Linked DNA regions of Puniceicoccus vermicola. The protein of the gene in region 2 interacts with the protein of the main gene of each other region in a pairwise test. Links are inferred from orthologs where the notes say so. Each region holds a gene or a part of one and is shown on either strand. Other genes may lie near its edges.

What was found.
Region 1: the proteins of ftsH (region 2) and hflC interact in binary tests that used the Escherichia coli proteins (3 or more experiments, as listed by UniProt). The link is inferred for Puniceicoccus vermicola from one-to-one orthologs.

The regions. Positions count from the first base shown.
Region 1 is NZ_JACHVA010000086.1:138-14,539, forward strand. Bases 8,434-11,432 are described here. They hold hflC (protease modulator HflC), read right to left. Parts: upstream 10,466-11,432; coding sequence 9,401-10,465; downstream 8,434-9,400. Other genes in these bases: H5P30_RS11085 (extracellular solute-binding protein), read right to left, coding at 8,434-8,919; H5P30_RS11090 (response regulator), read right to left, coding at 8,935-9,360; hflK (FtsH protease activity modulator HflK), read right to left, coding at 10,462-11,432. Also shown: H5P30_RS11055 (hypothetical protein), read left to right, coding at 590-1,204; H5P30_RS11060 (hypothetical protein), read left to right, coding at 1,714-2,280; H5P30_RS11065 (hypothetical protein), read left to right, coding at 2,564-3,043; H5P30_RS11070 (ATP-binding cassette domain-containing protein), read right to left, coding at 3,082-4,122; H5P30_RS11075 (FecCD family ABC transporter permease), read right to left, coding at 4,119-5,138; H5P30_RS11080 (ATP-binding protein), read right to left, coding at 5,219-7,582; more of H5P30_RS11085, read right to left, coding at 7,579-8,433; more of hflK, read right to left, coding at 11,433-11,499; H5P30_RS11105 (hypothetical protein), read left to right, coding at 11,922-12,455; ilvN (acetolactate synthase small subunit), read left to right, coding at 12,576-13,070; ilvC (ketol-acid reductoisomerase), read left to right, coding at 13,113-14,144; hemC (hydroxymethylbilane synthase), read left to right, coding at 14,181-14,402.
Region 2 is NZ_JACHVA010000127.1:27,560-41,924, forward strand. The notes cover bases 3,630-6,591. They hold ftsH (ATP-dependent zinc metalloprotease FtsH), read right to left. Parts: upstream 6,145-6,591; coding sequence 4,114-6,144; downstream 3,630-4,113. Other genes in these bases: H5P30_RS16970 (agmatine deiminase family protein), read right to left, coding at 3,630-4,068; tilS (tRNA lysidine(34) synthetase TilS), read right to left, coding at 6,189-6,591. Also shown: H5P30_RS16955 (hypothetical protein), read left to right, coding at 59-1,078; H5P30_RS16960 (pyridoxamine 5'-phosphate oxidase family protein), read right to left, coding at 1,206-1,592; 23S rRNA (adenine(1618)-N(6))-methyltransferase RlmF, read left to right, coding at 2,194-3,066; more of H5P30_RS16970, read right to left, coding at 3,067-3,629; more of tilS, read right to left, coding at 6,592-7,583; H5P30_RS16985 (GntR family transcriptional regulator), read left to right, coding at 7,888-8,973; H5P30_RS16990 (Gfo/Idh/MocA family protein), read left to right, coding at 9,104-10,153; H5P30_RS16995 (sugar phosphate isomerase/epimerase family protein), read left to right, coding at 10,156-11,055; H5P30_RS17000 (choice-of-anchor M domain-containing protein), read left to right, coding at 11,440-12,195; H5P30_RS17005 (type II secretion system protein), read left to right, coding at 12,201-12,920; H5P30_RS17010 (Fur family transcriptional regulator), read left to right, coding at 12,994-13,422; H5P30_RS17015 (transposase), read right to left, coding at 13,759-14,256. UniProt on the Escherichia coli protein: Acts as a processive, ATP-dependent zinc metallopeptidase for both cytoplasmic and membrane proteins. Plays a role in the quality control of integral membrane proteins.

The DNA.
Region 1 (14,402 bases), on a different replicon or contig from region 2:
ACTCGATTTTAAACCGGTTTTTGATCAGCTCTCTCACGGCTTCCCGCGTCCAGAGAGCGAAACGCAGCTTCAATTGATCCGGGGTCTTGTCGGTGATAAGCTTTTGAATCTCTTTCTCTTGATCCGCAGTCATCTTGCGTCCACTTCCATCTTGCCGACCCCGCTTGCCCTTACCGATAGCCGCCCAACCCCCAACCTCAAAGCGTTTCCACCACCGATTCACCGTGGGCTGGGCCACACCAAAATCCTTGGCAACCTGTGTTTGTGTTCGGCCCTTTTTCAAGGCACGGATCGCCTGACGGCGCATCTCTTGCTGGGCATCCTGACTCAGCGTGCGGGCATCTCGATTTTCCATCAGTAAAGATCGCTCGATTATGATCTATTTGTCAAGCGAGTTAATAACCCGTCTTCTCTTCGCCTTATTCATGTGTATCCCTTCCGTCAATTTGATCGATTTCGTTTCGCCAGGTTCCGATGATTTGGAAAAGTGGCGTAGGGAACCATCATGGGCGGTCGCTAGAATTAGGTTTTTGATCAAGCTGGGTAGGCTCCAGAGGGAGCTCCGGTGAATTGTATCGAATCGCGAATCATGAACGCTATCCTGAAACTCTTTGGAGTCGTATTGGCAATGGCCTCGGTCTCTTGTTCTTCCGAACGTTTCATTGAAGGAGACTTCTCTTCGGTCGGGAAAGACTACGATCCTCAACAGACTAAGGCGTATGAGATCTTGGGACTTACAACGATGACCTACCAATATTCGGTGGAGCCCCATCATGAGCTGGAGTTCGCTGTCGAATTGATTGATTATTTGGATAAAGATTCTAGTCGGGAAGATGTCATTACCGCCCGTAATGACGGGAGTTCTCCCATTTCCGGGAGTTTTGAAATATATTATTACATAAACCCCTTGAATGGTGACACGATTATTGAAGTGACCAATAAGCCATCCCGGGGAAATGTCGTTTCGCAGTACTTCCGATTGCGATCCGAGACTTATCAGAAAGTGAGATCCGCGCGGCCAGCATTGGCCTTTTCTTCCGATCCGAATCTGCGATGGATCTCTGAGAATCAAGCAGAGTTACTGAAGTTTCGGGGGTATGGTGATAACGACGGGGAAGATCTCATTTTGTCGTTGGAAATCACCGCTGAATTGAAATCGAGCTCCAGTGAGAGCGGGGGAGGAGAGGGAGTTTCCTCTCACTGAGGCCGGAGGTGAAAGAAGAATTTTTCCATGTTTAGATCAATGCGGGATACACGGACGATAGTCCGAATGGGACTCGTTTAGGGACTCATCCACCCCTCCACCCCCGACATCGTCGGGGGTCCCCCTCCCGTGCGAGAATATCCTTATACACAAGCCTATAGCTCTGGACGGTCTCGAAAACGCAAGAACAGGGGAGCGCGGCATTCATTCCGCGCCGCATGCCACTCAGGCCTTTCGCCTTAGATTCTGAGGGAAACTTTTCATTCGCAGCGAATCTGACGGGGCGGAATGAATTCCGCGCTCCATTTGGGGCATACTCCTACAAGATAACTCAAAGTTATTGCAGGAAAACGTTAGTCTAGGAAGTTGTGTGTAAGGATATGCCTGCATGCAGGGGTGAAGTCTCGGTCAATACTTGAGAGCCCCTTCGACTGGCAGAGTCGTGCATCTAATTGCTTTAAAAGACTGCAGTCTCGGTTGATAAAGAAAGTAACTTTATCGAAATTGTTGTGAGAAAAGGGCTGAAAACACTAATTGCGGGGATCGTTCTCGTATTGCTCGGGCTCTTTGTTATCCCCGCGGTCATTCTCTTGGCGATCTTTCTGCCGGACCACGAGGACCTTTCCTTTCAAGTGCCTGGTCAGGTCGAGATTTCGGTGGAGGAACCGGGAAACTACTATCTTTGGAACGACTATGTAACTTTTTTTGAAGGGAAGAGCTATCGCCGTTCCGAGGAAATTCCCGATGGTTTGGCGATTGGTGTTCAGGGGGAAGATGGAAAGGAAGTCGTTTTTCACAGGAATTCGTCCGTTACGTTGGACTTTGGAGACCGACAACAGAGGAGCGTTGGATATGTCTCGGTTGCGGATCCCGGGACTCTTTTGATATCTGTTTCCGGTAACTTCGAACCGCGTATCTTCTCCTTTAGCCGATCCCGTTTGTTTATGTTCTTCGGACTGATTTTTGGAGGCGTTGGCGCATCGATTCTCTTGTCTATACTAGGTGTCGGGGTTTCCATCTGGGGGATCGTCAAACTCGCCAAGAATCCACCGCCCAATGAGGTTGAAGGATCCTGAGTCGGAGACTACAGGATGGATGGAGTTCGTTTAAGGGCTCCGGCCACTGGGCCTAAGGAGCTCCTGACCCGCTGGCTCTGATCCCTGGGCCGACTTGTCGAAGGGGTACCCCGATATTCTTGCTTGGATCGAACCTGGGGCCACTCGAAGGGCGAGGAGTTGCTTGTTCGCAGAAGTCTCGGCTAAGGATTTTGGAAATTTTGCAAGATGGTGGGTGTGGTCATTGAACTCATTTTTGTCGCCCGGAAATTCCGAGGTGATATATCTTAAGAAGGTGACATCTGTGGCTACAGATCGGGCCTATCGCATCCGTGCGAAAGCATTTGGTGCGAGTCCGCACGTCCTCATTGAGGATTCGGCAGGTCAACTTGCTTGGATCGTCAGGGGCAGGTGGTTTGTTGTTTTTGGGCAAAAATATGACGTCCTCAATTCAGCGGGGACCAAGATTCTCTCAGCCAAACAAGAGCACCGAGTTGCCGAGGTTTTCTACTCGATCCGTCGGGGCGAGCGGCTAATTGGCGCCGCGGGAGTTTCAGTGACTAGCTCGTCAGGTTTCATCGAGATGGGGAGAAGCCCACGAGCTAAGATTTCGTTTGGATGGGGAATGAAGCGATCGCTGACGTTAAGCGACAAGGCAGGTCCTTGGGCAAAGGTCGACAAACGGATGTCCGGGTGGGATGTGACTCTGTTGAAGGAGGATGAACCGATTGTACTCCTGACCGGAATGGCAATCATCTTTGCCGAATTCCGCACCCGGGGTTGATAACTTTTCAGAGGAGGACATTCTCGACCGAAGTGTCTTCAGGTTCCTTCGGTGGGGGCGAAGCCCAGGGTCTGTAAGCAATCTTCGATGGAATATAGAGTCTGAGTGGGGCGATCGGGGGGCGAAAGCCTCCACTGAGTCGGCTGTGAGTCGGTCGTGACCTCAATCTGGATTGTGGGGCCGGAAGTTGTGGTCGCCGTCCAGCCGTAGCGTTCGAGAGCCCGTTCGGTCCAGAGTCGGTGGGGATCGGGGCCGGCTAGGTGGACCGGAGGGCCGGAACGCGTCTTGGGACGAAAATTTCCTTGGGAAATGTCGAACTCGAGAGCAGGGGAGGGGAAGGTTTTAGCGAAGGCACCTTCGAGAACCAAATCTTCGGGCGCGCCGCCGGTCCATTTCCCATCGGCGCTGAGGAGCCAAATCCGATCGGCGTGGCGGAGGGCGCTCTCGAGATCGTGAGTGGTCAGGAGGATGGCGATCTTTCTGGTCCGGGCGATTGCGGCGAGTTTTCCAAGTATTTCGATCCGTGAAGGAAGGTCGAGGAAGGCTGCAGGTTCGTCGAGGAAGGCCAGAGCGGGTTCTTGGGCAAGAAGGCGGGCGATCGAAACACGTTGCCGTTCTCCGTCACTCAATTCACCAATGGGCCGATCGCGAAATTGTTGGCTGGCCGTGTCACGAAAAGCGGAATCAATCGCAGCCTGGTCATTCGGTGTCAGCTTGCCGGCCCAGTTCGAATGCGGATGGCGCCCGAGGGAGACCAACTCCCCCGCCGTCATGCCTTCGGGGGAAGATTCGCGAGTCGGGAGAACGCCGCGAACACGGGCGAGTTCTCGGGGAGAATAATCAGAGAGGTCACGTCCAGCGATCGACACGGAACCGCTGATCGGCGGGAGAAATCCGCAAAGAGATCGGAGGAGGGTGCTCTTTCCGGCTCCATTTGGACCGAGGAGGCAAACGAGTTCTCCACGGGAGAGGGTGAGATTGAGGGGGCCCCCGAGTTTGCGCTCATGCTTGGTACCGAGGTCGTGCCCAAACGCGAGGTTTTGGGTTTGGAGGATGAGATCTGAAGTCAAATTACTCACGACAGGGATCTTGTGGTGCGACTTTTGAGGAGGACCCAAATGATGACGGGGGCACCGATGAGGGCGGTGATGGCATTGACCGGTAGCGTCGTCGAGGTTCCCGGAAGCCTGGCGATGAGATCGGAGAGGAGCGCGAGGGAAGCTCCGAGGGTCAAGGTGACGGGGATGAGCTTGCGATGGGATTGGGTGCGCAGGAGACCTCGGGCGAGGTGGGGAACGGCCACTCCGAGGAATCCGATTGGACCGCAGAAAGCGGTCACGGCTCCAGCAATTATGGCGGCGCTCGAAAGAATGCGGATCCGAGTGCGTCGGGTATTTTCTCCGAGAGCCGTAGCCTGCTCCTCACCGAGAAGAAGGACGTCCATCGATTTGAACTGTAGGGATCCGAAGATGACGGCGAGACCGGCTGCGGTGAGAAAGACCCAAAACTGGTTCCAGGAAACGGTTCCAAACTGACCAAAGCTCCATGAGATGAAGGCCTGAAGCCGTTCGGGCATGGCAAAATAGATAAGGATGCTGACGATGGCGTTGATCAGGTAGGCCAGCATTAGGCCGATGATGAGGAGGGTCATGACCCCAATTCGTGAGGTGAGGGCCAGAATGAGGGCGAGAACGGCTCCGGATCCGATGGAGGCAGCGATGACCGTAGAGAAGGCTCCGCCTCCGGCCAGGGTGCCCAGAAGGCCAGGTCCAACCGGTGCGGCGACGAGCATGACGATGGCAACACCGAGGCTGGCCCCGGAGTTTACTCCGAGAATGTAGGGATCCGCGAGAGGGTTGCGAAAGACGGTCTGCATCTGCAGACCGGCAAAGGCCAACCCCGCCCCAGCGACGGAAGCGGTCAGAGCACGAGGGAGGCGGATATTTTGGAGAATGTAGCCCTCTGCGGTATCTGGACCCAGTCGCCCGGTGAGGAAGAGGAAAACGTCGTGGAGCGGGATGGTGACGGAGCCAAAGGCAATCGCGGCGAGAAACAGCGATACCAAGAGAAGAAAACAGCCCCAGCGAACAATCATCGAAAAGAGATGAACTTAGGGCAGATCGAGTCGCGGCTGCAAATCCCAAAAACTGGACCTGGGAGAACCTTTCGTTGGCGTCAGGTCGAGGGGGAAGATTTCGCGAGAGTGACTAGGGTTTCCGAGAGTTCGGTTGTCGAAAACGGCTTGGTGATGAAGGCGTTGACCTTTTCGGTGAGGCAACTATCGCGGATTTCGTCCAGAGCGTAGGCGGTGATGGCTACGATCGGAACGTCATTCCTGTTCTGAGAGGAAAATGTGTCGGCCCGGACAGAACGGATAATATCGAGCCCGCTCTCTTCCCCGAGGTGTAAATCCATGAGGATCATCCCATACGATTTCATGCGCAGTTTTTCCTCTGCCTCGCGTCGGTCATGGGCAATGTTTACGGACTTTGCTCCGGCTTTTTTGAGAAATTTCTGCAGCACCTCGGCGTTGTTCGAATCATCTTCAACGATCAGGAAATCGATCGGCAGGGAAGGGATCTTATTCTGAATGGAAAACCGATTTTGCAGTTCGGCAGGGAGGACTGACGGTTCGGAAGATTCCCGGAGAGGCAGGCTCAAGGTAAAGGTGCTACCTTTCCCGACCGTGCTCTCTACCTCGAGAGATCCGCCCATGAGTTCTGCAAGCCGCTTGCAGATCGCAAGCCCCAATCCGGAGCCCTCAAACTTCCTGCGGAGGCCATGATCGACTTGCTCAAAGGGGAGGAAAATAGATTTCAGGTTTTCGGGAGGAATCCCGAGACCGGTGTCGGCGACCTGGACCTCAAGTCGATGATCTCCGCCCCCGAGAGGGAACAGCTCTCCGCGAATCCGAATTTCTCCGACTAAGGTAAACTTGAGGGCATTCTCCATGAGATTGGAGAGGATCTGTCGAATCCGGTCGGAATCTCCTATCACCAGTTGATCGAGTTCAAGACCCATTTCGAGGGTGATCGAGACTTTGTTGGAATCGATGCGGGTGCGGAAATTATCGGAAAGGGCTTCGAGTTCGAGGGCGGGGTTGAACTCTTCTTCGGCGATCTTCACCCGGCCTCCTTGAATCCGGGTGAAATCGAGGATGTTCTCCACCAAGAAGAGGAGTCTCTCGCTATTCTCCATGATCCTCTTCGTGCAGTGGTCACGTTCATCCGGATCGGCATCTTCCTCGAGTAGTTGAGAAAATCCGACAATCGCGTTGATCGGAGTGCGGATTTCGTGACTCATGACGGCGAGAAAATCGCTCTTGGCCCGTGCCAATTCTTCTGCCTCGCGGGTCTTCTTTTTGAGCTCTTCATTTTTCTCCTGGAGAGCCGTCATCTGTTCCTGAATTTGGTTGAAGCTCTCGTTGAGTTCCTGAGCCATGAATTCGAAAGAGCTGAAGAGGCGGCCGATCTCGTCCTTACGCGTTACGTCTCGTTTTCGGAGCGTTGGAATTTCGCCTGGGTTGTAAGCGATCATCTCGTGAGACAGGCGTCCGATGGGCCGGATGATGCGGTAGGCTAATACTGCAACGATGCACATGGCAAATCCGAGGATGGCGATGACCGTAACCGAGATGGCTCCGAGGAGGAGGTGAATCGGCCGGAAAATGGAATCCAGGGGAATGACCTGGACGAGGGTGGCATCGACCCCGGTAGCGAGGTGGGGATCCAGGCGGGAATGGGAAACGAGGTATCCTCCATTTCGGGAGGTGATCATATTGCCCTGACGGGATCGGGAAAGTTCGCGCAATTCGGCGGAGGAAAGAATCTCGACTGCAGTGCGACTTTTCCTGCCCTCGGTTTCCGGAAGATGCTCGAGTAGGATGTCTGCCTCCTCGTCGATGACGAAGAAATGAGCCTCCTTTGTGTCTGGATTCAGGGTTCTCAGGATGTCGTCGAGATCCAGGTCCAAGGCGAGGATACCGATTGTGAGGTCGTTCTCATCGAAGATCGGTGCAGTGAGTCGGAGGACTGACTCCTGACTCGATCCCAAGGCGGTGCTGGATTCGACAAAAACCGGGATTTTAGCCATGGCGTTGAGAGGATCGAGGCCTTTCTCGAACAAGTCACTGCTGACCTCTTCTCGATAAGGGGCCTCCGATCCTTGGCTCATGATCATGCGGATGCGGAAATCGAGACCGATAATGGCGGCGGAGGAGAATTCCGGATTTCGTTCGAGGAAACTCTGCATCCGCCTTTGTGCACGATCCACCTTGTCGGGAGATTTCAGGTCCTTGAGATAGTCGCGCAGTTCGCCACGATGAGATAAACGGAGAGCTTGTAGGGCGGCTTGCTGGGTGCGGGCGGAAAGGTGGGCGGATTCAACATTCACGATCTCCTGATGGTAGGCGATGGCCCGATTCAAGATCTCGGTGCGAACGATGGAGCGCGTCTGGATGACGAGGAGGATCGCGGCTAGAGAGAGAACTGAAAAGAACGCCAGTAATAGGCGTAGAACGACCCGGTTTGGTAGTCTCATAGGACGGGTTCCAGTGGAAGGCCCATGGCCTCATCGGCACGGGCTTGGGCGAGCCTCAGCGCTTCTTCATTCGTCATTCGCCCGAGTAGGGCGTCGTGAAAAGTGGTTCCTAAAATGTCTGCGAGCTGTGTCCAATTTTCCAGGCGAGGGCGAGCTTCCTCGGAAGTTCGGTCATTGGCAAAAATTTCCCGGCTCGTGCGGAGATATTCTGAGGACTGAGCAACTCCTGCGGGAGGTTTTCGGTAGAGATTTTCAAGACCGGAATCTGCGAACATCTCGTAGACATCGGAGGAAAGGAGCACTTTAAGAAGTCGAAGCGAACGTTGGCGTTCATCAGGAGTTAAGTTCGCCGGAAGGCCTAGGTTCCATTGGCCCAGAGGGACCTTCTCGGAGAAACCATTCTCTCCCGGAGGAATGGAGTAGCCGACACGTCCTGCGACTTGGGAAGCTGGATCGTGCTCGAGGGTCATCGCCCGGGCTCCCCAACCGTAGGTGAATGCGGATTGTCCGTTTTGAAACCGTTCGATTCGTTGATCCCAAGCCATGGTCAGAACGTCGGGAGGAGACACTGCAAGGAGTTCTTGGAGGAAAACGAGTACTTTTTCCCCAGTTTCAGTGTCTATCTGCGGCTCACCCTCATCATTGACGATAGAGCTGCCAAAAGAAGCGTAGAGGTGGGCTATGGTCTGCCCGAAGGCCTGACCGCGAAGACCATTCCAGCATATGCCAAAACGATTATCCTCCGGAGAGTGGAACAATCGGGCCTGCTCCAGCAATTCTTCAAAGCTCCTCGGGGGAGCCAGTCCTTCGGCCTCTAACCAATCTTTTCGGTAAAACATCAGCTCGAAATGGGGTTGAATCGGGATCCCCAGGAGCTCTCCCTCATAACGGCTACTCTCGATTGTTTGAGGGTAAAAGGTTTTCGGATCGATCCCGATCTCCTCCAAATCTTTTTCAGATATCGGATCGAGGATATGGTTCTGGGCCAGATGCGGAAGCCAGAGAATATCAAAGGATACTAAATTGTAGAACGACTCGGAATCCTGAGCGTTTCGAATGATTGAGCGTCGGGTGTTTGAATAGCGTTCAATCTTCAGGTTAACCGGATCCCCGAAGGAGTCTTCAATCTTCTCCCAGTTTTGCTCTAAAACATAGGCAAATGGGTCGCCGACAAACAGGATTTCAGCGGGACGATCGGGCGGACCTTCGAGAGATTCATCCTGGGTGCAGCCGAGGAAGAAAAGAAGTGGGGTGGAGAGAAAACCGAAAAAGAAAGAGGTCGAGACCCGATTTTGGAGCGGTCGTGAGCTCGGTGAACTCTCCTGGTTCCTCGGCATTACGATCCTGGATCGTCAGCCGCGGAGGAGATTGATGATCGCATTGCGGAATCCTTCCTTTGAGGAGGGCTTTGCCAGTGTTCGGCAGTATCCATGATCATCAGAAGCGAGGTTTTCCTCGGAAGGGGGGACGACGCAGGTCAGGAAAAGAACAGGAGTACGCAGATGCCCGGGGATCTTCCGTATTTCGGAGAAAAGTTCCCAGCCATCCATTTTCGGAAGCATGACATCGAGCACAAATAGGTCGAACTCTTCCTGTTCAATCATCTCCAAAGCTTCTTCGGAAGATTTAGCCCAGAATAGGCTGGCATATGAGCCACGCAAAAATCGCTCGACCAGGTAGTGCTGGTCGGAATTGTCTTCAACGAGAAGGATTCGGAGTCCATCCGTGATATGAGAGAAAGTGAGGTCGAGGGACGGGGCCTCTTTAACCGGGGTCATATTTGAAACGTAGACCCGAATTCGCTCTGTTTCAAGTAAATTAGGGATTTCCCTCGGCTGCGGAATCGGTGGAATCGATGCTATTCAACAGGTCGAAAAACGGACTCCCAGAGCCGATCAGGATACGGCTATTTCCCCCGAGGCCTTTGTCGTAGGCTTGGAGGGTTCGCAGGAAGCGATAGAACCCCGGATCCTGATTGTAAGCTTCCGCGTAGATCCGAATGGCCTTGGCTTCGGCCTGTCCACGAATGACTTGCGCCCTCTGCTCTGCCTCACTGCTGATCCGGGCCAATTCGCGTTCCATCTCCCCGAGGCGTTGCTCGGCGCGCTTTTTTCCGTTCGAACGGAAGCCAGCTGAGATTTTCTGCAATTCAGCGTTCATCTGGGCGTAGACGTTCGACTCGATTTCCTGCGTGTAGTTCAGCTGTTTGATGAGAATGTCCTCGAGCGCGATTCCGAGACCGATTTGAGCGAGTCTTTTGCGAGCTTCCTGGAGGATGCCTTGGAGGACAATCGGGCGTCCGGCAAGATAGGCCCCATCGGTGGACTGGTGCAACTCGGGGAGATCGCTTCCGAGAGTGGCGACCTCTTCTACGGAGATTTCTTCGAGATCGCCCGAATCGAGCTTGATGGAGAGCTCCTCGGTTTTGATGTCGAGGATGCCGTTGCTGCTCCGGATCACCTCGTAGAGATCGTATTTGGCAATTTCATCCTTCACGGCCCCGGCGATGATTCCGTTGAGGCGAGTGTCTGCTTGGTTGATGGAATTGACCGCTTCGAGAAATTGTTTCGCATCGTCGATGCGCCAGCGGGCGGTGACGTCGACGTTTACCGTTTTGCGGTCGCGGGTGATGGTCGTGGTTTGGCGTCCGTCCCAACGCTGGAGACGTGAATCGAAACGGCGCACCTGCTGCCACGGCCTTTTGACGTGAAGGCCAGCTTGGGTAACCGGATCGCCCACGACTTCACCAAATTCGGTGATCACGGCTTGTTCCCATTCACTGATGGTGTAGAGGCTGGTCCAGGCTGCGGCGACCAATACGATGGCGGCGATGAGTCCGAGGATCCAGAGGACGGCGGGATTTCGTTTGCGGGCGGCGGTCATTGTTTCAGTCCTCCTTCATTTAAATTGAGCAGGGGTAGAACCCCTTTCATGTCCTCATCGACAATCCAGACTTCGCCGACCTCGGGCAGTCGTTTTTCCAAAGTTTCGAGGTAGAGGCGCTGGCGGGTCACTTCCGGTGACTCTTCGTAAGCGCGCAGCATTTCGAGAAAGCGGTCCGCGTCCCCCTCGGCCCGGTTGACCCGGCTCTCGAGAAACCCTTCGGATTCGAGGACGATACGCTCGGCCTGCCCTTGCGCCCGTGGGACGTTCTCCTGGTATTCACGGGAGGCTTCTTCATAGAACCGCACGGCATCCTGCTCGGCTTTATTCAAATCGTTGAAAGCGGCTTGGACTTGGGCGGGAGGACTGACGAAGATCAGATTCACCTCGTTGATTCGCAGCCCCATCTTGAACTGGTCGGCTTGAGCTTGAATCAATTTTCTCACCCGCTCCTGAATCTCGGCCCGCCCAATGGTGAGGATGGGAATACTGGCGCGGTCGCCCATGATCTCTCGCATCACTGACTGCGAAATGTCCCGGAGCGTCGCGATGGGGTCTTTGACGTTAAAGAGGAACTGCTCGGGGTTTTCTCGGCTGAACTGTACATCCCAACCGGCGAGGACGATGTTGAGGTCACCCGTCAGCATGGAGGATTCATCGTCGTAGCCCGACTCGGTGATTCGCCCCCCAGGTCCGCTACGATAGCCGAACTCTTGGACATCGACCCGCCGAGTCTTGACCTTGACCATTTTGTCGATCGGGTAAGGCAGGTGGAACTGGAGGCCGGGTCCCACGGTCTTTACCTGCTTGCCGAAACGCAAAAGGACTCCTTCTTCGTCGGCATCGACCTGATGGAAGCTCGTGGCGAGGACCAAGCCGATCAAGAGGACGATGGGGATCCAGATATACTTCCAGAAATTAATTTCGGCTTCACGGCCGTCGGGGAACTCAACTCTCACAATGACCCGAAGGAGAAGGGGGTTCGGACTCCTGTCAACGAATTGCGGGAGAATCGCACAAATGAGCTTGTGCACGGACAGGGAAGGGCGTTCCCGATCGACTTTAGTCGTTTGGGGTTCCTGGGGAGAGCTATCGATTGCCGACGCGGTGCGGTGTCACTGTTGGGTTCGGGCGTTTTCTCGTCGTTGGCAGTGGGGAGAATCGCCCGACTCAAGTCATGCGAGAACGGGAATGCGAGGAAGGTAGCGAGAGTTTCCAAGCTTCGTTCGTTCGCTTCGCAGGACCCGTCTAGCTCTCGATTTAGGGCACAGGCCGGCAGCCTGTGGTACGCTTCTGCGGACTTAGAAGTACCGCGCTTCCTTCATCTTGTTCATGGCTTTCTCGCAGAATGGCTTCAGTTGTCCTGTTAAGTCGCCGCACTTCGGGCTATACCCGAGAACCGACTTTGTGAAGATTCCACTTGGTTTTTGGCAAAAACTTCTGCTATCTCCATGAAATGAAACGTTTCCACCTTTTCCCTTCAGTTTTTCTCCTCGGAATTTTCGCTGCCTCTGCTTCTCTGCAAGCGCAGCAAGCGGTGATCACCCAAAACTACGGTACGCATCGCCTCGGGGTGGGGGCCAATTACTGGGTGTCTCTTTCCGATATTGATGTCGACGATGTCGATGACAACGGGTTCTCCTACCTCATTTCTTACCAATATTGGAAGAATCTGGTCGGATTTGAGGCCGATGTAGAATTTCTGCCTGACCGTTTCGGTGAATCGGCTTGGGCTCCGGAGGCTTATATCCTTTTCGGTGAAGGAATTTATGTAGCCGCTGGGATCGGCTGGATCAATGAAGATGGCGATTGGCAGGATAAGCCTTTCTACGCCCTCCGCATGGGATTTGATTTCGAACTGTTTGCCAGTTTCTACCTCGATCTCTCGGCAAACTATCGCTTCAACGATACGGCCGACCTGAAAAACTCGGACACCAAGGTCGATACAGACACGATCTTTCTGGGTGCCTCTCTACGCTACGCATTCTAAGTTCGGCCGCATTGCGGCGATTCTCTGTTTGAGGTGAAGTTCGTAGCCCTCTGGCCGAACGGATACCGCCTTGACACCCTTTTTTAAGCGATTCATTCTTCGCGGTTTTTCACCATTCCCATGTCATCCGACCAAAAGCACACAATCTCAGTTCTCGTGGAGAACAAATTCGGGGTCCTCGCCCGGGTTGCTGGAATGTTCAGCGGCCGCGGCTTTAATATCGAGACTTTGAATGTCGGTCCGGTGCATTTGGAAGGGCTTTCCCGGATCACCGCAACCATTCTCGGGGACGATCAGGCTCTGGACCAAGCTCTCAAGCAGCTCAACAAGCTGGTCAATGTCGTCGAAGTAGAGCACTTCACCGAAGGCGCTGCCGTCGCCCGCGAACTGATTCTCCTGAAAGTCTCGGCCGATTCCAAGACTCGTCCGGAAATCATGCAAATTTGCGACATTTTCCGTGCCAAGGTGATCGATGTCAGCGCTGAGTCGGTCGTTCTCGAAATCACCGGGAATGACAGTAAAATTAAAGCGTTCCTCGATCTCGTCGATCCATTCGGCGTTCAGAAAATGGCCCGTACCGGAGTCGTCGCCCTCGAGCGTGGCGCCAACTCCTAAACTCCTAGCTCAAACAACTCTCAACCTTTCAAAATAAATACTATGTCAGCTACAGTCTATACCGAGAAGGATGCGGATCGCGAGATCCTGAAAGATAAGACCCTCGCCGTAATTGGTTACGGGTCCCAGGGACACGCACACGCGCAAAACCTGAAAGACAGTGGTTACGAGGTCATCATCGGCCTGTACCCCACCAGTAAGTCGCGCGAAGTCGCAGAAAAGCAAGGCTTCAAGGTATTCGACACCGCAGAAGCGGTTCAAAAGGCTGACGTCATCATGCTCGGTGTTCCGGACATGGTTCAGAAGAAGGTTTTTGAAAACGATGTGGCTCCAAACCTGACCGCTGGCAAGACGATCGTCTTCTCCCACGGTCTGGCGATCCACTACGGCCTGATCGACGTCCAGTCCGACGTTGACGTGATCATGGTTGCTCCAAAGGGTCCAGGTCACATCGTCCGTGCGCAGTTTGTCGAAGGGAAGGGCGTTCCCGCATTGATCGCGGTTCACCAGGACGCTTCCGGCAAGGCCAAGGATGTGGCTCTCGCTTGGGCCGACGGCGTAGGCGGCACTCGTGCCGGCGTCATCCAAACCTCTTTCAAGGAAGAAACCGAAACCGACCTCTTCGGTGAGCAAGCTGTCCTCTGTGGCGGTGCCAGTGCTCTCGTTCAGGCTGGATTCGAAACTTTGGTCGAAGCCGGTTATCAGCCGGAAATGGCTTATTTCGAATGTCTCCACGAGTTGAAGCTCATCGTCGACCTGATGGTTGAGTCCGGTATCGCCGGAATGCGTTTCTCGATCTCGGAAACCGCGAAGTACGGGGACATCACCCGTGGACCTCGTGTCATCACGGAAGAGACCAAGAAGTCGATGGCCAAGATCCTCGAAGAAATTCAAAGCGGACAGTTTACCCGTGAGTGGGTGAAAGAGTACGAAGAAGGCCTCCCGAACTACAACAAGATGCTGGAGGACGGCGAGAAGCACCCGATCGAAACGACCGGTCAGCACCTTCGCAGCTTGATGCCTTGGGTTGCTAAGCGCAACCTCAAGGGTTCACAGGCTAGCTACAACGGGTAACCCCGTTCGGCCTGTAGGGTCGCGGCTTTCTTGGGCATGAGCGCAGAGACGGTCATCTTCGCCAGTCGGCGCAGTCGTCTCGCTCGTGCCCAGGCATTGCTCGCGGAACGTGCCGCGATCGAATACGATCCGTCCTGGGTGACGGGTCTGCTTTGGCTCACTACGACCGGTGATCGCCAAACGACTTGGTCTCTCGAAAAGGAGGGGGGCAAGGGACTGTTCACGAAGGAAATTGAGGATGCAGTCCTCTCCGGAGAG
Region 2 (14,365 bases):
TCGCCATTTCTTCCTTCGAGACCTCTCAGGCCCGATCTATGCAGCATTTCGGAGCATCATGAAAACAATGGAATGCCAATATGGGGAGTTGCGGGGGATCACCAATTTCATGACCTACAAGAGCGGATCTTTGAAGTCGTGCATTGTCGATACCCGGAACGAAGTCACCACCTCCGCCGGGACTCTGGTTCCGCAATACCGCCCGCCCGTTCTGGGTGAGCGTCAAAAGAAGTATCGGAGCTCGTTGAGCTTCTTCGAAAATGGTCAAATCAAGAGCGCGGCCCTCGACGATTCGACGCCGTTGCAAACGCCCCTCGGCGTCTTTCACGCGGAGCTGGTTACATTCTATGAGGATGGGGCCGTGAATCGGGTATTTCCTCTCAATGGAAAGATCGACGGCTACTGGTCAGAACAAAATGAAGGCGAGCTCGCCGAGGTTTTCGATTTCGATCTTCCGGTCGGCCAGTTCTCGGCAAAGATCATCGCTCTTCACTTCTACCCTTCCGGAGCCCTCAAAAGTCTTACCCTTTGGCCGGGCGAAAAGATTGTCCTCCAATCGCCTGTCGGGGAGATATCCGCCCGCACGGGCTTTGCCCTCTATGAAAACGGGTCCCTCCGTTCGCTGGAGCCGGCCGAACCAGCCAACCTTTTAACTCCGATTGGAGTCATTGCCGCCTACGACCCGGAAATGATCGGGATGAACGCCGACCAAAATTCCGTCCAGTTCGATCCGGAAGGGAACCTCATTTCCGTAAAAACAGTGCATACGGGGATCAAGGTCATTGAGGAGGATGGATCCCTGCGGCAGATCGAGCCAGTCGAAGCCCCCAGCCTCATCGATATTTTTGAGATGCGCACCGTCTCGATGCAGGTCGATTTCACCGGCGAACTGGTTCAAATCGAAGCCGACCGCATCTACGCCTACAATCTCGAAGAAACCGACATTGCCACCTTCATCCGCTCACAAGTCCTCCGGGACGCCTGCTCAGCCTGCGCGGGTTGCGGAAGCGGTGGGAGTTGTGGATCCGGGGACGACGGCGTTTGCGAGAAAGGCGACGATTGCTTTAAGAATCAGTAGCCAGTATCCGGTAGCGAGCCATGGCCCATGGCTCATCCCCCGGTTCTTCAAGGATCGGTTTCTTGAATCCAAGCTTGGGTGCGGGTTGGGCCAACCCGCGCTACCCTATTGCGAATGCCCTCGCCTCTTAGGCGATTCTCTCGGCCCCTGCGAAAACTTCTTCCACGTGAAGGTAATAAGCGGCCCGCAGCGGCACATTCGGCCAGAGGGACTGTGCCCAAGCTGCGACCGATTCGAACCGTTCGCCTTCCGTCACCTCTTCCGCTCGGCATTTGATCTGAAAGGCTCGCTTGGTGTCTGGATTCATGACGAGGGCGCTCATGACCGGATTTTCGGCCAGATTGGCCTTGGTTTTCGAGAAGGCGCAATCTCCAACGACCAAGGTGTCGCTGTCGATGGCTTTGATCAGGGAGACGTAGACCAGATTCGGTCTCCCTTGAACATCGGCAGTGGCCACTCCCATCGGAATGGTCTTTTCAACGGCGGTCAGAACTTCTTCGGATAGTTTACTCATCAGTCTTCATTCCAGGATGGCAGCAGAATCGTAGAATCACTCCATTTGCCGCGAGATCCCAGCCATCATCGCAATATGCAGCAGAGTATTAGAATGGGGACTGTTTACCTGAAGAAGCTTGAATAGTCCAAAGAGGCTTTCTGGCCGGAGACTGACCGAAATCTGGAAGATTGGCGGATCAGAATCGGTGGAATTCCGGCGGAGTACTGAAGTGTTTTAGAGAAGGGTATTTCTGGGAAACTGGGGACTGAGGGGCAGCGTCGGCAGCTTAAGCAGCCGGTCCCAGTTTACCCGTCAACCGCTCTCCTTCCATCCGTGCAGCTTCAGCAAACCGCCTTTCCCGATCCGGCGAGGACTGAGGGGCAGCGTCAGGCGCATGGATCGCCCTGATCTGGTGAGACATCTGAGATTTGAAATAGAGGTCACGACATAGCTGCGTTCACAAAAAGTAGCCGCTCAGCTTTAGCTGCGCGGTCTTGGGGTTACGGAAGGTTTTTCCGGGTGCCGTTCCGAAGCAGACGCGATGGGGGCAGCTGAAGCTGCACCCCTACAAGAAGTCGCCGCTCGCCATTGGCTCGATTGCCTTTCAGCCTCCCTCTCCATGCATCCGAGGAATCCACACCAAGGTCGGTACGACTTCGACGCCCTCTGCGACGCTTGTCCAGAGTTAGCCGGCTTCCTGCGCCCGAATCCGAAAGGAGACCGCACGATCGATTTCAGCGATCCGGAGGCGGTTCTCTGTCTCAATCGCGCTCTCCTTTCTCACCAGTACCAAGTTCACCATTGGGCCATCCCTCAAGGTTATCTCTGCCCACCGATTCCGGGACGCGCGGACTACATTCATCATTTGGCAGACTTGATCGGGGTCGACCGTTCGGCGGACTCGCGCAAACGGATCTTCGACATCGGCACGGGCGCGAATTGCATCTATCCGATTCTTGGCAACCGCAGCTACGGATGGAACTTCGTGGGGACAGAGGTTGAGCTCAGGGCGTTCCGCTCGGCGCGGGCCATCGTCGAAGCCAATCCTTGCCTGCAAAAAAACATCCGAATCGTTCGACAGAAGAATGAGGGCGCCATTTTCACCGGAATTCTGAAACCGAGTGATTCCTTCGCTGCGACAATGTGCAACCCACCCTTCCACCCCTCCCCGGACGAAGCCCGCAGCCAGAACCAACGCAAAACCAGAAACCTGAAACGAACGAAAATTCCGCCAAAATCATCCAACCTCAATTTTGGCGGGCAGCCCCGGGAACTTTGGTGTGTTGGTGGCGAGGTGGGCTTCCTGAAACGAATGATCGCCGAGAGCCAGAAGTTCGCCGGGCAGGTCGGATGGTTCACTTCACTGGTCTCCAAAAGCGCAAACTTGCCCTACCTTCGGTCACAACTTGAACAAGCAAAAGCCGCAGAGGTGAAGGTCGTCCCCATGGAGCAGGGACAGAAACAAAGCCGCCTCCTCGCTTGGAAGTTTTAGCTAAGCTCGAGGAATTTGCTGGGTCACGCAGTGAATCCCCCCGCCTCCGAGATAAAAGGGCCGGGCGTCGATGGGAACCACTTCCCGATCCGGAAAGTGTTCTTCCAAGAGTCCGCAAAAATAGTCGTCTTTCTTGTCCCCAAAAATCGGAGCGATGACTCCGCCATTGCAGAGATAGAAATTCAAGTAACTGTAGGCCAGCCGATCACCACCGGCATAGCGAGCCTCCGGCTGAGGAACCGAAATCACCTCCAACCCGGCCGCCTTCAGCGTCCGAATATTTTCCCGAGATCCTTCCACGTTGGGGTCGGAGCTATCCGTGCAATCATTGATCAACACCGCTCCACTGGGTGCAAAAGCAGCGATGACATCAATATGACCGCCGGTATCGTCCCCAGCGTAGGCACGCGGAAGACTCACGATATGGGATGCCCCTAAAGTTGTGGCCAGCTGTTCCTGCAATTCGTTGGAAGGGACTCCCGGATTGCGACCGGGGTCTTCGAGAACCGGAGTCGTAGTGAGAATGGTGCCCTGCCCATTCGAATGAATACCGCCTCCCTCCAAAGCCAACTTTGAACGGATGATCAGGAGACCCATGCCCTCCGCAATGCGACTGCTGGCTTTTGCATCGGCCTCAATGGGACCGAACCTCCCACCCCATCCGGTAAAGCGCCAGCAAAGAGCGGCGAGATCATTGTTCTCGAAAATAAAGGTGGGAGCCGCATCGCGGGCCCAAGCATCGTCGAGGGGGAACTCATGAACCGTCGCCCGACGGCCGAGAATCGACTCCGCCTCCTGACGCACCGACGCATCCGCCCCTACCTTGACTGGCTCGAAGGAACAAAGCACATCGACCAGTTTCTGGAAAGCATCGCGAACGGTGGAAAAATCCGAAGCCGAACCGTAGAGGTACTGCTCCGGACGAGTCGGCCAAAAGATCCACGTCCCGGCGTGAGGTTCCCACTCCGCCGGCATCCGGCGCGTGTTATCACTCGTGCTCACGAGCCGTATCTCAAAGAATTGAAACCGAAAAAGCGGATCCGCTCATCAAGCGGGGGCACCGGAGGGCTCACGTCCTCCGCCCATGTCCTCGCTTTTTTCATCCGACTTCTTTTCCTTACCTTCATCGCTTTCGGCCTTGCTGCCCCGAAAACGAACAGGCTCGATCTGGACGACGTCCGACTGGATGGAACCGGTATCGATGATTTCATGCACATGCTTGCCTTCGACGGTCTCGTGCTCCAAGAGAGCCGCCGCCAAAGTATGCAGGTGCTCGAGGTGCTCTTCGAGAATCTCCTGACAGCGCTTATACTGCTTGATGACAATATCGTGAATGGCCTTATCTATCGCCTGAGCGGTGGCCTCACTGTAATTTTGATCGCGGGAGATTTCCTTCCCGAGGAAGATGTGATCCTGATTGTCACCGAAGGCAATCGGCCCCAATTCACTCATTCCCCAATCGCAAACCATACGGCGAGCCATCTTGGTCGCCATCTTGATGTCACCGGAGGCTCCGCTGGTGATTTCATCGAGAACCATGTCCTCGGCGATACGGCCGCCCATCGCGCAGCAGATCTGGTTCAGGGCACGCTTTTTCGCTTGGTTAAGAATATCCTTCTTCGGCGAAAACATCGTGCTCCCAAGGCTCTGGCCACGTGGGATGATGGTCACTTTGTGAATGGGCAGGTGTCCGTCGTCGATGACGGCTTGGACAATGGCGTGACCCGCTTCGTGGTAAGCAGTGATCTTCTTATCTTCGTCATCCATAAGACGACGACGTTCCCGACCGAAAGAGATCTTCTCGCGGGCCTCATCGAGGTCGCTCATTTCCACTTCCTTCTTGGAACGGCGGGCGGCAATCAGCGCCCCTTCATTCAGAAGATTAGCCAGATCGGCCCCAGCAAATCCAGGAGTTGCCCGAGCGATAACGTGCAAATCGATGTCCTTCGAAAGCTTAATCTTCCGGGCATGGACCTGAAGAATCTCTTCGCGTCCGTTCAGATCGGGAGGATCGATCATCACCTGACGGTCGAAACGGCCTGGGCGCAAGAGGGCGCGGTCGAGGACGTCCGGACGATTGGTGGCGGCGATGACAATGATGCCTTCGTGACCATCAAAACCATCCATCTCGACGAGGAGCGAATTCAGCGTCTGCTCGCGCTCGTCGTTTCCACCACCAAGACCTGCACCCCGCTGGCGACCGACCGCGTCGATTTCGTCAATGAAGATGATGCAGGGAGAATTCTTGCGGGCTTGCTCGAACATGTCGCGGACACGAGCGGCCCCGACTCCGACGAACATCTCCACAAAGTCTGAACCGGAAATCGTAAAAAACGGAACATCCGCCTCGCCAGCAACGGCCTTGGCGAGAAGGGTTTTCCCCGTCCCCGGAGGGCCCACCATGAGCACGCCTTTCGGGATCTTACCCCCGATGCGCTGGAAACGCTTGGGATCCTTAAGGAAGTCAACAATCTCGCTGACTTCTTCCTTGGCTTCATCGCAACCCGCCACGTCCCGAAAAACCACTTTCTCGCGGTCCCGGGTAAGCATCTTCGCTTTGCTCTTGCCGAAGCTCATAGCTCCCCGCCCTGCATTGCGCAATTGGCGGATGAAGAGGAAATAAAGGAGTCCGATGATGAGGAGAAACGGAACGATATTGAGAATCAGATCCGTGAGAAAGGTGCTGGCTGGCTCCTCACGAAAAGCGGCACGGATTTTCGTGTAATCGTCTTCCGTGAGCCGTCCCCGGGCCTCAAAGCGCTCGGGCTTCAAGCTCGCGTCGGCTTCCACCTGCTTCGCAGTATCCCCGTCGGGAGCAATCTCCCCACTGATGATGTACCATTCACTGCCACCCGTCGGATCGTTTTTAATCGTCCCACTGACAATTTGGTTCGCTTCGACCGCTTGGATCACCTCAGGAACGCTGAGCTTCTCCATCGAGGCGCGCTGCGAGTCACTGAGAGCGTAGAGTGCAAATATGGCCGCGATGATTCCGAGCCAGATCATCAAGACCTTCGGCTGGAAACGATCGGGTTGGGGCGGGCGCTGCGGCGTCTTCCTATCTTTATCTTCTTTCATTAGCGGTGGTTGCGACCTTTTTAGCCGCAAGCTAGTAAATTTCGTTAGCTCGGTTCGTAAGTCAAACTCAGAAGGTTCTCTTCTGGAGAAGTCAGCCGATAGTTATGCGCCGGTGGCAAGCCTGGAACCCATAGAATCTGGTCTTGGTGCGCAATTACCGGCAATTGCCTCCTCCGTTCGGAGGAGATTTTTCGGTCGGTGAACCAGTCCTGCAACTTACGACTTCCCGGAGATCCCAAGGGACGAAAACGATCACCCGCCCGCCACAGCCGCACTATCAACGGAGCGTCAGGATCCATCGGACCTTGAAGATAAACGTGCCGGCAGGGATCTACCGCCCCGCTGCGGATGCGCTCATAAAGCTTCCGGTCAGAGGCCAATGTTTTCCGCTGCAACCGACTCCCATCCGGCAGACATAGAGTCTTCCCCGCCAACCATTCCAACGGATCCCATTCAACGAGCTCCGATTCCGACTCCCAAAGAAGGCCCTCTGAATCGAGGGTAATCCACTTCCCTACTCCGACGCTCCAGCGCCCATTCTCCCCGTGTAAACAGGCTCGCACGACGGCATCGACCGCCTCTGGGACCAACTCTCCTCCATGCGCGTAGAGCCAGCGTTGAATGGCAAAGCGAACCGGGGCCGCACATTGTCCTTTCAAGGCCTTCGCCTCGATACGATCCGATCCCCAGCCATCTGGAACCAACTGACGAGCGGATTCCTCAAGAAACTGGGCCACCTCGGCAAATTGCCGCCGCGACCGCTCGATCCCTCCCAGCAGATCCCGATCAGATGCTTCCTTCCAAGCCGGTATTACCTGGGAGCGAATCCGGTTGCGCAGGTAGGCATCCGATCGATTGGAAGGATCCTCAGCAGCGGCCAATCCCTCCTCCTGTAGAAAAGATCGGATGGCATCGCCAGAAAAATGGAGCAGCGGACGGACCCGAGAATGTTTCCAGTCGCCACCGTGGAGACTGATGGGCCGTGGCGCCGCCAATCCCTCCGGTCCCGAGCCCCTCGCAAGTCGGGCCAGCATCGTCTCGGCCACATCGTCCGCCTGATGACCCAGAAGGAGAGCCGAGATTTCCGCAGTCTTCATCTCCCGTTGAAAAAAGAGAAAACGTGCTCGCCGAAGACTCTCCTCCGACGACCCGAGCCTATCATCCCTATGCCCGAGGCAAAAACGATAGCCCAACCTTCCCGCAAACTCCCGGGCGATTTCCGCTTCCCGCGCATTCTCTTCGGGCCGTGTCTGGTGGTTGAAATGCAAAGCCAATGAGCGGCTCGCCAGATTTGGAAAGTGTGCTCTGAGCCAGATCAGGAGAAAGAGGGAATCCGGCCCTCCGGAAAAAGCGAACGCTACTCGCCCCGATTCCGACTCATTTTCAAGCAACGTACAAACATCTTCCGGACACGAAGTAACCGGAAACTCGTCGCGCACTCTTTGCAAAGTCGATTCCAAGACGTGAATCTAGGAGGAAAAATCGACTTCCGACAACACCCGATCAAAATGCTCCATACCGGCAATCTGTAGGGAACTCATTGCTTTTATCGAAAAGACGGCATCATGTTTCTCAGCCACGGAACAGCAAAATGCCTCCATGCACCCTGTTCCCCAGCTCGGCTCACGGAAACATTTTCTGGATGGACCCGAGACAAAAACCTAGTAACTCCTAAATACCTTACCATACTGATCCTCAACGCGAGCCCTGCGGTCCGCCCATAAAAAACTGCTGTACTCTTATATGACCCAACCCAGCCCATCTCCGCGAAACAAGCAGGCGCATGTCATCTCCGACCTTACCCTCACGGCCCATCGCCTCGGTCCGGGGACAAAACTCCCCACCGCCCAGGACCTCGCTAAAAAATACGAGATCACCCTGACGACTCTTGACCGCGCTTTGGCGAAACTGGAGACCCAAGGAGTGATTCACCGGCGCCAAGGCAGTGGCATTTACGTTTCGCAGTATTTGAACCAGAAACGAGTGGGATTGGTCTTTGGTCAGAATCTATTTCAGTTCGGAAGCTCCGCCTTTTGCCTCCTCCTACTCCAGCATTGCGAAAAACGTGCCCGCGACCAAAACGAACGATTCACGTTTTTCCTGCTTCAGCCCGGCGAAGACCAAACCTCAGCTGAGACGATCGTGAATCAGGATCTAAGCGAGTCCCTCAAGCAGGGTAAACTCGACGGACTCCTCCTCTGCGATTTGAAAGATCCGGCCCACCGAAAATGGATCAGGGAACAAGAGATCCAAACCGTGGCCCTTTTCAATTTCCAAGGCTCTCCAGCGGTGATTATGGACATGAAGACGATGATCGACCTCGCCGCAGGGGCCCTTGCGAAGAAGGGTTGCAAGACCATCGGCCTCCTCGGAATCCTTCGTAGCCATACCCCCGTTGTCCGTCAAGCTGCCACCAAATATTCCCTCAAACTGGTCGACTCGTGGATCGGCTGCCCCGACGACGAGAACGATCCCCCATTTGATCGACACGAAGACATGGGAATCGAACTCATGAGCCACCTCCTGGAAGAAAACGAAGGTCTTCCAGACGGTCTAATTGTCACCGATGACGTTCTCGCCCGAGGTGCCTGTCTCGCGCTGAAAAAGGCCGGGCTGGTGATCGGAAAAGATCTCCAGATCGCCACCCATGCCAACCGTGGATCCCTCGCTCTCGAATATTGGCAGGACAGCCTCATTCGTGTTGAGTTTGATCCAGCCGAGGTCGTCGACAAGATGTTTGCCATGCTGGAGGTCCTGATGAGCGGAAAAACCCTGAAGAAGAAACGCACTACGGTTATTCCGACTCTCCATGAACCAGCGACCCCCTAAATCGAAAATGCGCCCAAACGGATTCTCAACGCCCGGCAAAAACCTCCGACTCGAAGATTCCGCTCCGTATTGAAACCGTACCAATTGAACGCCCCGCGGTTCTCCACCTAAATCATTTCTTTTTCCAACTATGATCAAACTCGGAATACTCGGAACCGGAGGCATGGCCCTCGCCCACGCCAACGCTTTCAACTCCATCGACGGTTGCAAAATTGTCGCGGCCTGCGACATCGACTCCAAGCGGGTGAACGATTTCGCTGCGAAACATGGTATTCCCGAAGTCTACACCGATGCCGATGAGATGCTAGCGCAGTCGGACCTTGATGCCGTAACGATCGTCACTCCCGACCCCTTTCATCATCCCTTGGCCCTCAAAGTCATCGCGGCGGGCAAACACATCCTCTGCGAAAAGCCCCTGGCTCTCAATCATGCCGACGCCCTGGAGATGCGCGATGCCGCCCAAAAAGCGGGAGTCATCAATATGGTAAACTTCAGCTACCGCAACAGCTCTGCCATTCAAAAAGCCACTGAACTCGTCGCCCAAGGCGCCCTCGGGACGATCCGGCACGTACACGCCTACTACCATCAGAGCTGGCTGGTCCATGACTACTGGGGCCATTGGCCGACCTCCCCAACGTGGCTCTGGCGGCTCTCGAAATCTCATGGCAGCGCCGGGGTCATCAATGACATCGGAATTCATATCCTGGATTTTGCCTCCATGCCTCTGGGCTCGCTCGCATCCGTTCATTGTCGGCTCAAATGCTTCGACAAGGCTGAGGGGAATCAGATCGGCGAATACAAACTCGACGCCAACGACTCCGCGGTCATTACAACTGAGTTCACCAACGGAGCCCTTGGAACGATTCACACGACTCGCTGGGCCTACCCTCACAAGAACTCGCTCCGCCTCGACCTCTACGGCGACAAGGCATCGATCGAGATCGACCTCAATGCCTCCAGCACCGAGCTCAAAATCAACCGCATCCTTGGACGCACGGCAATGGAGTGGGAAACGTTGGACTGCGGAAAAACCCCAACCAATTTCGAACGCTTCATCAAATCGATCCAAACCGGGGTCCAAGACCAACCCGACTTCGCCCGCGGGGCCGAGATCCAATCCGTTCTCGATGCCTGCCATCTTTCTGCCGAAAACGATAAAACGATCCAAATCCATTCCTGACCATGCTTTCTTCACACGACATCCGCATTGGCACCCTCGCCGGCAAGGGAAACCAGACTCCCGACTATATTGCCAAAATCCTCCCTCACGGATTCGAGTCCTTCCAGATCAATTTCTGGCAAACACTGGGCGACGTCGATTTGCACCGCCTATCAACTGAAGTCTCTCAAGTCCTCGACGGCCACGATGCCATCATCTCCTCCCTCGGCATTTTTGGAAATCCTTTGGAGAGCGACGACGAGGCGGAAGCCACTCGCAAGGGATGGGAAGCCTGCATTGATCATGCCTACGAGTTCGGCACGGACCTCGTCTGCGGATTTGCCGGGCGCGTCCGCGATGTCCCGGTTCCGGATTCTCTATCACGCTACAAAGAAGTCTTTGGCCCCTTAGCCCAACGCGCTGCCGACAAGGGCGTCCGGATTGCCTTTGAGAACTGCCCGATGGGAGGCAGTTGGCAAAGCGGCGATTGGAACATCGCCTTCAACCCCAAGGCATGGGACATGATGTTCAACGAACTCGAGGCAAAGAACATCGGCCTCGAGTGGGAACCCTGCCACCAGATGACCCAGCTCATCGACCCTCTACCCCAACTTAAAAAATACCTTCCAAAAATCTTCCACATCCACGGGAAAGACGCAACCATCCATGGAGACGTCCTCCGCGAGACCGGAATTTTCGGCCCTCAACCCGTTATTGAACACCGTCACCCCGGTTTCGGCGACAGCAACTGGACTGACATTATCAGCGAGTTGCGACGCGGTGGATACACGAGCACCATCGACATCGAAGGCTGGCACGATCCCGTCTACAAGGATGAGCTGGAAATGACCGGTCAAGTCCGGGCATTGCAATACCTCAAGGAATGCCGGGGCACCTACGTCTCGAACCCCGAAGGATTCTGATCGGCGGACTGTTGAAGGGATCGCACGACTAAAGTCATGCTAGAACGGGGGAGAATCGTTCCCGACTGACTTTAGTCATTCGGACGACGCGGCCTACAGACTCGAGCCCAACGAGGACGTTACCTCGCCGCGGAGTAGCTTCTGAACCTTTCGCCAGATTTCTACCGCAGCAGTCGCACGACTGAAGTCATGCGAGAACGCGAGAATCGTTCCCGATTGACTTTAGTCATTCGGACGACGCGGGCTGCATGCTTTCGCGATCCAGTGATCGCCTTTGAAGCTATGCCTCCATCCCGGCGGCAACTCTGGTTGTCAACCCACTTAATGAAAGTTACTTTCATTTTTATATTGCAAGAAACTTTCATTAAGTCAAAACCGTGAATCATGAAGATTCACGCAAGTACACTCATCACGAGCGCCTCCATTCTCCTCATCTCGGCCGGAGCGGCCTCGGCACAATTGGTTTATACCGCCGGTCACGCCGACATCGGGATCGCATACGAAGACGGAGAACTCGAACCACACTGGCACGTCGGGAGCGGCGCAATGGTGGACGGATCACCTCTCGCCACCGAAGAAGAATATGCGCCCTCCGAATTGATTGCGCAGGTCTCTTCTGTCCGGACCTCTCCCTCGGGTCTATCCAGCGGGATTGGCGTCGCCGACGGAACTGAAATCTACACGGCTGGCACCGCGGGCTACCAACCCAACCTAGGATTCGGAGCCGAAGAGCTCAGCCCCAGTGATTGGATTGGGTCCATCACGCTAACCCTGACCGGATGGAGCACCCCTTCCGGTGAAAACATTTCGCTCTACACGATGAACCTGGCCAACACCTCGGTGGCGGATATTGCCTTCTCGAGCTTCAACAGCGGATCTACCTTCGACAACAATAGCGTAACCTTCCTTCCCGGAGATCATTTCCACCTCAACTGGGGATTCACGGACCTCGGAAACTTTGACGTTACCTTCAAATGGACAGGGGAGCATGTGACCGATGGCATTGTTTCCGCTGAGCAAACCTTCAGCCTCCAAGTCGTTCCCGAGCCGGCGCAGACGACTGCGATAGCGATGGTCGTAGCTGCCGTCGGGGCGGTTGCCTGCCGTCGGCGACGCTCTCCACAGAAAGCCTCCGTTTGAGATATTTGGTTAGATCGAGAGGTTCGGAGGAGGTATCTGACCTCAAGTGCATCTCGGCGGGATTTACTCTCGTCGAGATGCTTCTTGTTCTCGCGGTGCTGGCGACCCTCGCGGCAATCCTCATTCCCGCAGTAGGTAGCGTTCGCTCCCACGCTCTCCTTGCCGAATGTTCGTCCAATCAAAGACAGATCGGCCTGGCGCTAAAACTATACGCAAATGACAACAAGGGCATCTATCCGCCCTCGACCCATTCGACTGGCCCTTTCCGCCGAGACCGAAGCTGGATCTTTGCTCTCAATCAGTATTTCACCAACAAAATTGATGAGATCCGCGTCTGTCCGGTCGACCCTCCCGAACGACAAAAGCAAGTTCTCGACCGTGGAGCGACCAGCTATGTCCTGAACGATCTCGTCTTCGACGACCCTCAATACCATGTACAACATTGGATTCCCGAACCCTCTAGAACGCTCCTCCTTTTTATACTCAGCGAAGATCGCCCACCGAGCCTGACCAATGATCACATCCATGGCGGGGAATGGACAAACTGGTATGCAGCCCTAAACGACATCGAACCGGATCGGCACCGCAGTGGGAAACGATCAGCCGACCGTACGAAAGGTTCCGCACCCTACCTTTTCGCGGATGGCCATGTCGAAGTAATCGAAGCCGCCGATTTCAAAAGCCGATTCGATCGGGGCGAGAACCCCGCAGAAGTTCCGTTCTGATCCCCCGAAGATGCTCTCAGGGCGACCTTGCATTTTATGGAATTCTGACAATGGTATCCCTTGTTATCTCGATATGGGTCAATCTACGGACAATCTCAAAAAGGCAGTAACGGAGCGCCTCCAATCAAGTTCGCTACGAATCACCAAGAAGCGGCGGCGAATCCTTGAGGCTCTTCTGAACTTTGACCGCCCCGAAACGGCGGTTGAAATCCGCGAAGGTGCCAGCCTTCCCGAATCCGATCTCGTCACGGTTTACCGCACCATGGAGGCCTTCGAATCGATCGGCATCCTTCAAAAAGTTCCTCTCGAAAACGGCGGACACTTGTTTGAGCTGATCGTGCCTGGCGACCATCACCACCATTTCGTCTGCCGGGAATGCCACAAGGCGGAGCGACTCGAAATGTGCCTCTTCACTGAGCTCGAGAAACGGGCCAAAACGCTCGGCTTCGCCAAGGTCGCTCACGTCATGGAAGTTTACGGGCTCTGCCCGAAGTGCCAATAAGTATCCGCACAACTCTTCGTTCCCGATTGACTTTAGTCATTCGGCCGACACGCCCACAGCCTCGCGCTCAACGGAAGCATCTCCGCGACGCGAAAGCCTCCCGAACTTCTCGCAAGGTTTCATACGCAGGAATCGCACGACTCAAGTCATGCGAGAACCCGGTGCACAACTCTTCGTTCCCGATTGACTTTAGTCATTCGGCCGACACGCCCACAGCCTCACGCTCAACGGAAGCATCTCCGCGCCGCGAAAACCCTCTCGAACTTCTCGCAAGGTTCCATACGCAGGAATCGCACGACTAAAGTCATGCGAGAAAGATCATGCGCGAACGAGGGGCTATTGAGGAATTTCTTTGGGAATTCGTTGAAACGGATACTCTCTCCCCTCGGGCACCAATCCGGCTTTCACCGGATTCATGCGGAAATACTCCACCCATCTTTGGTATTCGGAGGGACCCCGTATCCAACGGTCATACCCATTCTTCTGCCAAAATCGGCCTTGCCGCGTCAGTTTTTGGTTTAGAGCAATGGCAGTCTTTTGTTTAAAATGATTCCACCTCTTGAAGAAATGATCTGCATTCGCGCACGAAAAAGGATCCGTCAGCAGATGTAGATGATTGGGCATGATCACCCATCCCGCAAAGGCGAGCCCATCTCGCTGATACTTTTCGAGGAGGATCTGGAGTTCTTCGGCCACCTCCGCTTGCCGAAGCGGGGCAAACCCCTCCGCACGATCCAAATAGGATTCGAGAATCGCGAAGTGTTTCCGGCGTTGAGCTTCCGCCGCCTCCGATTGGGGTTCAAGAGCGCTCAAGGTCTCAGCAATTTCGTTCATTTGGCCTAAAGCCGCCTCTGGGAGAGAACCTTCACACCGAAAAGTGACCGAATAGCATCCGAAATCGACCACCCAGTGAGGCAACCCCCGAAAAGCAATCTCGACTAGA